Regions from separate parts of the Bradyrhizobium sp. USDA 4451 genome, predicted to be linked through region 1. Evidence: predicted binding sites of a transcription regulator. Region 1 holds the regulator's gene; each other region holds the start of a gene.
What was found. Region 1 encodes PhoB, which activates phosphate uptake and scavenging genes when phosphate is short. Its sites were predicted from a motif close to TGTCATNNANCTGTCAT; they were not measured.

Region 1 (3,275 bases):
AGATGCGACGAGGCGTTGGTCATGGCGTTCACTGCCGGTTTGAAGCCGACAATTGCCGCGCGCCTTGACGCCAGCGCAGCAACGGCCAGCTTCGGAAAACAAAACGGCCGCCTTTGCGGGCGGCACGTGGGCAACATTCTATGCTGCGGCGGGTCCGTGTCAATCGCCAGGAGCCGGTCCTTTTGCCGGGCTTCCTGCGCTGCCGAACGAGCGCAATCCGGAGCATTCCGGTGCGGTGGAAAAGCCTCACAGCAATGCTTAACTTTGTCGGAACATGTGGACGCACGGCCGCGGACTCTTGCGCCAGAGTCACGCCATATTGTAGCGTTTGGCCTGTCGGGTACGACATCTCGTGCGGCAGTACTGGACCCTCTAAGTAGCCTTTGTGTCTCGCGTAAACGTTCGGGCGCAACACCGCGCCCGGCGAGGGCTAAGGGATTCTGGCCGCAGGGATATTTGTCCAGATTTGGCTCGCAGCGCCGCTCCAATGACTGGCCGGCGCCATGCGAAAGGAAGAATGCGATGACGGTATTGACCTGGTCCGACGATCGCGTCGAGCAGCTGAAGAAGCTCTGGGAGTCTGGCCTTTCGGCCAGCCAGATCGCAGCGGAACTTGGCAATGTGACGCGAAACGCCGTGATCGGCAAAGTGCACCGGCTCGGCCTCTCCGGCCGCGCCAAGGCACCCTCCACGGCGGCGCCGCGGCAGCGCAAGGCGCGCCCCGCCCAGCACATGATGCGAGTGGCGCGCCCGGTCTCGCGCGGCAACACCGCGCTCGCGCACGCCTTCGAGGTCGAGATGGAGCCCGATCCGATCTCGTTCGACAACGTGGTGCCGATGAGCCAGCGGCTGTCGCTGCTCGAACTCAACGAGGCCACCTGTCACTGGCCGGTCGGCGATCCCTCGAGCCCGGAATTCTTCTTCTGCGGCGGCAAGGCGCTCGCCGGCCTGCCCTATTGCGCGCATCATTCCCGCGTCGCCTACCAGCCCGCCGCCGATCGCCGCCGGCCGTCGGCGAAGCCGCAGATCAAGTAGCCCTCGGGAAAACTACGGAAGACCTGAAAAACAAATCCCCGCACAAGCGGGGATTTTTTGTGAGCGAATGAACATCAAGGGCACATAGCCCAGGTCAAGCGCACTGCGCGACGTAAGGTGAGCACACGCGCCCCTCCCCACCCTCCCCCGCAAGGAGGGAGGGAGCCGGACAGTGTGCTCACCTCACGCGATAACGAGCCGCCGCTCGTGGCGCGATGGATTGCTTCGCTCCGCTCGCAATGACGATGACGATGACGGCTCTCGCCGGAAAGGCGACTTACGGCTGCGGCTCGGCTTTCGCGAAGCGGTCGTCGAGCGCGTAGCCGGCGCCGCGCACGGTGCGGATCGGATCCTGCTCGCGGCCCGGATTGAGCAGCTTGCGCAGGCGGCCGATATGGACGTCGACGGTGCGCTCATCGATGTAGATGTCGCGGCCCCAGACGCTGTCGAGCAGCTGCTCGCGGCTGAACACGCGGCCGGGATGCTCGAGGAAGAATTCGAGCAGCCGATACTCGGTCGGCCCGAGATCGATTGGGCGGCCGGAGCGCGCGACGCGGCGCTTCTCGCGGTCGAGCTCGATGTCGCCATAGGTCAGGACGGTGGCGAGCCGCTCCGGGCTCGCGCGGCGCAGCAGGCCCTTCACCCGCGCCAGGAGCTCCGGCACCGAGAACGGCTTGACGATGTAATCGTCGGCGCCGGTGGCCAGACCGCGCACCCGCTCGCTCTCCTCGCCGCGCGCGGTCAGCATGATGATCGGAAGCTGCTTGGTCTCGGGCCGCGCCCGCAGGCGGCGGCACAGCTCGATGCCGGACAGGCCCGGCAGCATCCAGTCGAGGACCACGAGGTCGGGAACGCGCTCCTTGAGGCGGGTATCGGCATCGTCGCCGCGCCCCACCGTTTCGACATCGTAGCCTTCCGCATCGAGGTTGTAGCGCAACAGCGTCGTTAGCGCTTCCTCGTCTTCGACTACCAGAATGCGTGCGCTCATCGGTCTAAGTTCTTTCTCTGTGGTGATCTGTTGCCCAGACGCAAACCGAAACGCTTAGCTTCTTGAGCATAATCCCCGCGGAAACGACTTGTCGAAGACAATCCGGTTCCGCGCGTGCGGATGATGTCCTAGTTACCCGGCACAGTGGTGGCAAAATTGGTCATGTCGCCCTTCGGGCGCTTGTCGGTGATCTGCTGGCCTTCGATCATGTAGAACACGGTCTCGGCGATGTTGGTGGCGTGATCGCCGATCCGCTCGATGTTCTTGGCGCAGAACATCAGATGGATGCAGAACGAGATGTTGCGGGGGTCTTCCATCATGTAGGTGAGCAGCTCGCGGAACAGCGAGGTGCAGATCGCGTCGACCTCCTCGTCGCCCTTCCAGACGTTCATCGCCGCCGGCAGATCGTGCGCGGCATAGGCGTCGAGCACCGACTTGACCTGCGACAGCACGAGGTCGGTCATGTGCTCCAGGCCGCGGATCAGCTTCAGCGGCTGGAAATCGCTCTCCAGCGCCGCGACGCGCTTGCCCATGTTCTTGGCCAGGTCGCCGATCCGCTCGAGGTCGGTGGCGACGCGCATCGCGCTGACGATCTCGCGCAGATCGATCGCCATCGGCTGGCGGCGCGCGATCGTCAGCACCGCGCGCTCTTCGATGACGCGCTGCAGATTGTCGATCTCGATGTCGGCGGCGACCACGCGCTTGCCGAGCGCGACGTCGCGCCGGATCAGCGCGTCGACCGACTCGGTGATCATCCGCTCGACGAGGCCGCCCATCTCGGCGACCAGGCGGGTCAACTCCTGCAGGTCGCTGTCGAATGCCTTGGCGGTGTGTTCAGAAGCCATCATCTGTCTCCTCAGCCCGGTCAGCCGAACCGGCCGGTGATGTAGTCCTGGGTGCGTCGATCGCTCGGCGAGGTGAAGATCTTGTTGGTGTCGTCGAACTCGATCAGCTCGCCGAGATACATGAAGGCGGTCTTGTCGGAGACGCGCGCCGCCTGCTGCATGTTGTGGGTGACGATCGCGATCGTGTAATCCTCGGAGAGTTCCTGGATCAGCTCCTCGACCTTGGCGGTGGAGATCGGATCGAGCGCCGAGCACGGCTCGTCGAACAGGATCACCTCGGGACGCACCGCCACGGTGCGCGCGATGCACAGCCGCTGCTGCTGGCCGCCGGACAGCGACAGGCCGGAGGCGTTCAGCTTGTCCTTGACCTCGTTCCACAGCGCGCCGCCGCGCAGCGCCTTCTCGAC
Region 2 (3,275 bases), 4.4 Mb from region 1:
GGATGCCCGGGATCACCTGAACCTTCTCGTTGATGAAATGGCCGATGTCGGTGTCGTGGTCGACATAGAACTTGACCAGGAGGTCGTAATTGCCCGCGGTGGAATAGATCTCGGACGCAATCTCGGCTTCCGCCAGCGCGTTGGCGACGGTGTAGGACTGGCCGAGCTTGCATTTGATCTGGACGAAGAAAGGAACCATCAAAGTCGTCTCCGGGGATTTGGCCGACTATAGGCCAAAAACCGGCGGCCAAGGCAAGGGGACAAGAAGGGGCAACGCAACGGCAACTCAAGGCCAACGCGCGGTAAAGTCAGGCGAACTTGCTGCCGGTGCGCGGCCGGGCTAGGACAGGCCATGGTCCCAATTGTCACGATCTCATTCGTCTCGACCGCCGGTGTCGCACGATGACGCCGATCGCGCTCACCATTGCGGGCTCGGATTCCTCCGGCGGGGCGGGTATCCAGGCCGACCTCAAGAGCTTCGCGGCGCTCGGGGTCTATGGCGCCTCCGCGATCACGGCGCTGACCGCGCAGAACACCACCGGGGTCAGCGGCATCCATCCGGTGCCGGCGGCATTCGTCACCGCCCAGCTTGATGCGGTGTTCTCCGACCTCGATGTCGGTGCGGTCAAGATCGGCATGGTGGCGCAAGCCGAGACCATCGCTGCGATCGCCGAAGCGCTGACGCGCTGGGCGCCGCGCCACGTCGTGCTCGATCCGGTGATGGTCGCAACCTCAGGCGATCGGCTGCTGGCCGCCGAGGCGGTCGATGCGCTGAAGTCCATGCTGTTTCCACTGGCCTCGCTGATCACGCCGAACCTGCCGGAAGCGGCGGCGCTATTGAACGAGCCGGTCGCCTCGAGCGAAGCCGATGTCGAGCGGCAAGGCAAGCGATTGCTGGCGATGGGATGTCGCGCGGTGCTGGTCAAGGGTGGCCACGGACATGGTGCTGACAGCATCGACTATCTGATCGACGCTGAACGCAGCATCGCGCTGTGGGCGCCACGCATCGCGACAGCAAACACGCATGGCACCGGTTGCTCGCTGTCGTCGGCGATCGCGGCAGGACTCGCGAAGGGTGAGACGATGGAGACTGCCGTGCGTCATGCCAAGGCCTGGATCACGGACGCGATCGCCGCCGCCGATCGTTTTGCCGTCGGCCACGGCCATGGGCCGGTGCATCATTTTCACAATTACTACTGATTGCCTGCAGCCCGGATGAAGCGCAGCGCAATCCGGGAATGAACCCTCCGCGCGCGAAGGCCCCGATTACGTTCGTTTGCAACGGTGAAGCCCGTCATTGCGAGGAGCGTCAGCGACGAAGCAATCCATATCCCCGCTTGCGAGGCGATGGATTGCTTCGCTTCGCTCGCAATGACGGTGGACGAGAGCTCCCGTGCATTTCCGTAATGCCCGTTCCACACAGCGGCGACCGCCCGTGTCGCCAGATTGTCGCACGCCGCTGTTATCCGCATTGGAGGGGCGTAGTGCTGATTCTCGTTAACTGTTTGTGGGGCCTTGGGTCGCGGGGATCGTCATCGCCTTGTCACAGGAATCTGTTAGGTGCACAGGCATGGGAAGCGACTCCTTGAGTGAAGAAAGCCCCGAGCGGCGCTTTCGCACTTTGTTTATCTCCGATGTCCATCTCGGAGCCCGCGGTTCGCAAGCCGACCGTCTGCTGGACTTCCTCCGCTCTCACGATGCCGACACGATCTACCTCGTTGGTGATATCGTCGACGGCTGGGCGCTGAAGTCGAACTGGTACTGGCCGCAGACGCACAACGATTTCGTGCAGAAGATGCTGCGCAAGGCGCGCAAGGGCGCCAAGGTGATCTACGTCCCGGGCAACCACGACGAGTTCCTGCGCAAATATTACGGCACGCATTTCGGCGGCATCGATGTGGTGGAGAACACCGTCCACACCGGCGCCGACGGCAAGCGCTACCTCGTGATCCACGGCGACATCTTCGATCTCGTGGTGCAGAACGCGCGCTGGCTCGCCCATCTCGGCGACAAGGCCTACGACTTCGCGATCCAGATGAACCGCTTCGTCAACTTCTTCCGCAAGATGTTCGGCGTGCCCTATTGGTCGCTGTCGCAATGGGCCAAGCTGAAGGTCAAGAAGGCGGTGAACTATATCGGCGCGTTCGAGGCGACATTGGCGGGAGAGGCGCGGCGTCACGGCTGCGACGGCGTGATCTGCGGCCACATCCACTACGCGACGATTCATGACGAGCACGGCATCCGCTACATGAATTGCGGCGACTGGGTGGAGAGCTGCACCGCGCTCGCCGAGCATGAGGACGGCCATTTCGAGATCATCACCTGGACCGATCCGGTGCGCCGGATCGCGCCCGTTCCGCGAGTGACGGCACGCGCTGCATGACGCATATCCTGGTCGCGACCGATGCGTGGCATCCCCAAGTCAACGGGGTAGTCCGCACGCTGACCATGATGGCGCAGGCGGCGAAATCGCTCGGCGTCGAGGTGAGCTTCCTGACGCCGGACGAGTTCCGCACCTTCGCGATGCCGAGCTATCGCGATCTCCGGCTGGCGCTGCCGTACCGGGCCAAGGTCGCCAGCCTGATCGAGGCGGCCAGGCCCGACAGCATCCATATCGCGACCGAGGGCCCGATCGGGCTCTCGGTGCGCCGCTATTGCCGCAAGCACGGCCTGCCGTTCACGACCAGCTTCCATACCCGCTTTCCGGAATACGTGTCAGCACGCACGCCGGTCCCGGAGGCCTGGGTGTGGCGCGCGCTGCGCTGGTTCCACCGGCCGAGCCGGGCGGTGATGGCCGCGACCCCGGCACTGGCGGCCGAGCTGCGCCAGCGCGGCTTCCGCAACGTGGTGCTGTGGTCGCGCGGCGTGGATACCGGACTGTTCCATCCACGCGACGTCGATCTCTGCCTGCCGCAGCCGGTCTATCTCAGCGTCGGCCGGGTTGCGGTGGAGAAGAACCTCGAGGCGTTCCTCGATCTCGACCTGCCCGGCACCAAGGTCGTGGTCGGCGACGGCCCGGCGCGGGCGGCGCTGGAGCGGAAATATCCGGACGCCGTGTTCCTCGGCGCCCGCCATGGGGAAGAATTGGCTGAGATCTACGCCGCGGCCGATGTGTTCGTTTTCCCGAGCCGCACCGATACGTTCGGTTTGGTGCTGCTCGAGGCGCTGGCGAGCGGCCTGCCGGTTGCCGCTTTTCCGGTCACCGGTCCTCGCGACGTGATCGGCGCGGCGCCGGTCGGCGTGCTCGACGACGATCTGCACCACGCCTGCCTCGA
Region 3 (3,275 bases), 2.1 Mb from region 1:
CCGCCGGCCGCACCGGGCGTTCGCGGCTTCCGCGACATCACCGCCGATGCCGACGATCTCGGCCGTGCTGCGGCGCAAGCCAGCCGCAACGCGCGCAAGACCTACGCCAACGTGCCATCGCCCTCGCCGGAATTCGACCGGCTCGAGCCGAGCCTGGAAAACCGCGGCGGCGATCCCGAGGCGCCATATTCCTACGACGAGTCGATCGAAGAGGCCGAGCGCTACACGCCGCAGCCGCCGGGGGCGCCGCCGCAGCGCTCGCGCGTCAGCAATGCCGAGCGCGAGCCGAAGAAGCCGCGCGTCGGCTCGATGTTCCCGTTCAAGACCGCGATCGTGATCGGCATCCTGCTGATCCTGGTCGGTACCGGCATCCTGATGCGGCAGCAGCTCACCACTCTGGCCAGCAGCCTGTTCACGTCCTCTTCTCCGGTCGAGGCGCCGAAGGATGCTTCGACGGCGCCCGCGAGCAAGAAGATCACCGACCGCGTCGGCCAGCCGTCGTCGTCGGGCGAGCCGGTCGCGCCAGTGGCGCAGCGCGTCGTGCTCTATGACGAGGACCCGTCGGATCCGAAGGGCAAGCAATATGTCGGCTCGGTGGTCTGGCGCACCGAGCAGGTCAAGGGCTCGGGCAACCAGAAGCCCGACATCGCCGTGCGCGCCGACATCGACATCCCCGATCGCAAGTTCAAGATGACGATGTCGTTCCGCCGCAACACCGATTCATCGCTGCCGGCGAGCCATACCGCGGAACTGACCTTCATCCTGCCGCAGGACTTCGCCAATGGCGGCGTCGGCAACGTGCCGGGCATCCTGATGAAGTCCAACGAGCAGGCGCGCGGCACGCCGCTGGCCGGCCTCGCGGTCAAGGTCACCGACGGCTTCTTCCTGGTCGGCCTCTCCAACGTCGACGCCGACCGCTCGCGCAATCTGCAGCTCCTGAAGGAGCGCTCCTGGTTCGACGTGCCGCTGGTCTACACCAACCAGCGCCGCGCCATCATCGCCATCGAAAAGGGCGCCCCCGGCGAGCGGGCGTTCAACGACGCGTTCGCGGCGTGGGGTGAGTAAAGCCCCTCGCCCTCACCTCGCTGCACGACGTCATCGCCCGGCTTCGTCCGGGCGCTTCCGTATCGCAGCGACATAGGCGGCGGATTGTTGCAGCGCATCGACGCGCCGACTCGCCAACATTTGCCGGGCGCATTCTATTTTCCCTAGAACCATCGCGTGGCTGCGTTACACTTGGCCGACGTCGGGCAAGGGCACGCCATGAAACGCTATCTGATCTTCGCAGCCATCGGGCCGTTCATCGGCGGCTTCCTGCTGCTGCTGATGACCACCTATCAGTCCGGCTACTGGACCGAGACCAATGGCGGCGAGGTGACGAAGCTGCTCGTCGTGTTCGTGAAGTCGCTGCAATACAACTATCTGTTCGGCATCGTGCCGTCGCTGATGTTTGGCGCGATCGACGACATCCTGATGCATGTGCGGCGGATCGCGCCGACGGTGCGGATGCTGCTGGTCGGCGCGGTGGCGTTCGTCGGCGCGGCGCTGACCTACGCCTCGCACGGCTCCGAGAGCGGCGCGGTGCAGTTCATCCTGTACGGGATGGTCGGCTTCATCCCGGGCGTGATCACGTCCTGGCTGGCGCACAAATATGCCGAAGAGCTGCATGCGCCGGCTGAGCCGGCATCGCAGCATTAGCGCCAGTTACAGCAATCCTATCAACGCATTAGGTGCTGGCCGCGCGCGGCTGTGCTATCCTTCACGTAACTGTCACATGGGCGTCATGTAAACGTAGTCCCAATGTCACATGGCCGCTTTTGTCCTCCCGCGGCTATGAGGGCATTTACATGAGCGATTTGGCGTTACCTGGTTCGATCGAGCCTGCGCGGCGTGGCGGGCCTGATCTCGAGAAGGGCTTTCATCCGCTTACCGGCATCATCTATCTGGGCGTTATCGGCGCCGCGCTGCTGTTCGTGGCCTACAGCATCTACGCCGATGTCGGGTCGACCGGCGCGGGCAAGACCTCCTATGCGGCGTTTCTGCTGCTGTTCGTTGCGCTGTTGATCTCGCTCGGCTTCGAATTCGTCAACGGCTTCCACGACACCGCCAACGCTGTCGCGACCGTGATCTACACGCGCTCGATGCCGGCTCACATCGCCGTGGTCTGGTCGGGCTTGTTCAATCTGATCGGCGTCCTGCTTTCCAGCGGCGCCGTCGCGTTCGGCATCGTCTCCCTGCTGCCGGTCGAATTGATCCTCCAGGTCGGCAGCAGCGCCGGCTTCGCCATGGTGTTCGCGCTGCTGATCGCCGCGATCATCTGGAACGTCGGCACCTGGTATTTCGGACTGCCCGCCTCGAGCTCGCACACCCTGATCGGATCGATCATGGGCGTGGGCATCGCGAACGCCCTGATGCACGGCAGGGAAGGGACGTCAGGCGTGGATTGGTCGCAGGCGGTCAATACCGGCAAGGCACTGCTGCTGTCGCCGCTGTTCGGATTCATGCTGGCCGCGATCCTGCTCTTTGGCCTTAAGAGCGTGCTGCTGCGCGCGACGCCAAAGCTGTTCGGCGAGCCGAAGGGCGATCAGCCGCCACCGTGGTGGATCCGCGGCATCCTGATCCTGACCTGCACTTTGGTCAGTTTCTTTCACGGATCGAACGACGGCCAAAAGGGCATGGGCCTCATCATGCTGATCCTGATCGGCGTGGTGCCGACGGCCTATGCGCTCAACCGCGCGATGCCTGCCAGCCAGATCGAGGCGTTCACCGCGAACTCGGCGGCGGCGAGCAAGGTGATCGAGGACAGAGGCGCCGATCGAAAGATCGCGGGCAATCCGCGTCCGGCGGTGACGAACTACATCACGCTCCGGCAGCTCACCGACGAGACCTATCCCTCCCTCGCCGTTCTGGTCAGCGAGATCCGCGACCAGGTCGTGCAGTACGGGTCGCTGGCGAAATTCCCGGCCGAGACCGTCGGCAACACGCGCAACGACATGTATCTGGTGTCGGAGGCGTTGCGCCTCCTGATGAAGAGCAGCGACCACGGGCTGAGCGATGCCGATGTCGCGACGCTCAATCGCTACAAGGGCTCGCTGGATTCCGCCACTAAATTCATTCCGTCCTGGGTGAAGATCGCGGTCGCCATCGCGCTCGGCCTCGGCACCATGGTCGGCTGGAAACGCATCGTCGTGACAGTCGGCGAGAAGATCGGCAAGACCCATCTGACCTACGCGCAGGGCGCCTGCGCCGAGATCACCGCGGCTGCGACCATCGCC

Region 2: the regulator PhoB is predicted to act here: its motif matches at 1,531-1,547, upstream of ACVMB0_RS32660 (UDP-2,3-diacylglucosamine diphosphatase).
Region 3: the regulator PhoB is predicted to act here: its motif matches at 1,769-1,785, upstream of ACVMB0_RS02075 (inorganic phosphate transporter).

What each region holds. Positions count from the first base shown of each region.
Region 1 is NZ_JBTRCH010000001.1:2,607,489-2,610,763, reverse strand. It holds gene ACVMB0_RS12060 (acetylornithine transaminase) at 1-23, opposite strand, end outside; gene ACVMB0_RS12055 (GcrA family cell cycle regulator) at 523-1,035, shown strand; gene phoB (phosphate regulon transcriptional regulator PhoB) at 1,313-2,023, opposite strand; gene phoU (phosphate signaling complex protein PhoU) at 2,152-2,868, opposite strand; gene pstB (phosphate ABC transporter ATP-binding protein PstB) at 2,889-3,275, opposite strand, start outside.
Region 2 is NZ_JBTRCH010000001.1:6,957,971-6,961,245, reverse strand. It holds gene ACVMB0_RS32670 (Lrp/AsnC ligand binding domain-containing protein) at 1-199, opposite strand, end outside; gene thiD (bifunctional hydroxymethylpyrimidine kinase/phosphomethylpyrimidine kinase) at 403-1,200, shown strand; gene ACVMB0_RS32660 (UDP-2,3-diacylglucosamine diphosphatase) at 1,571-2,383, shown strand; gene ACVMB0_RS32655 (glycosyltransferase family 4 protein) at 2,380-3,275, shown strand, end outside.
Region 3 is NZ_JBTRCH010000001.1:483,371-486,645, reverse strand. It holds gene ACVMB0_RS02085 (hypothetical protein) at 1-1,065, shown strand, start outside; gene ACVMB0_RS02080 (DUF5413 family protein) at 1,264-1,698, shown strand; gene ACVMB0_RS02075 (inorganic phosphate transporter) at 1,848-3,275, shown strand, end outside.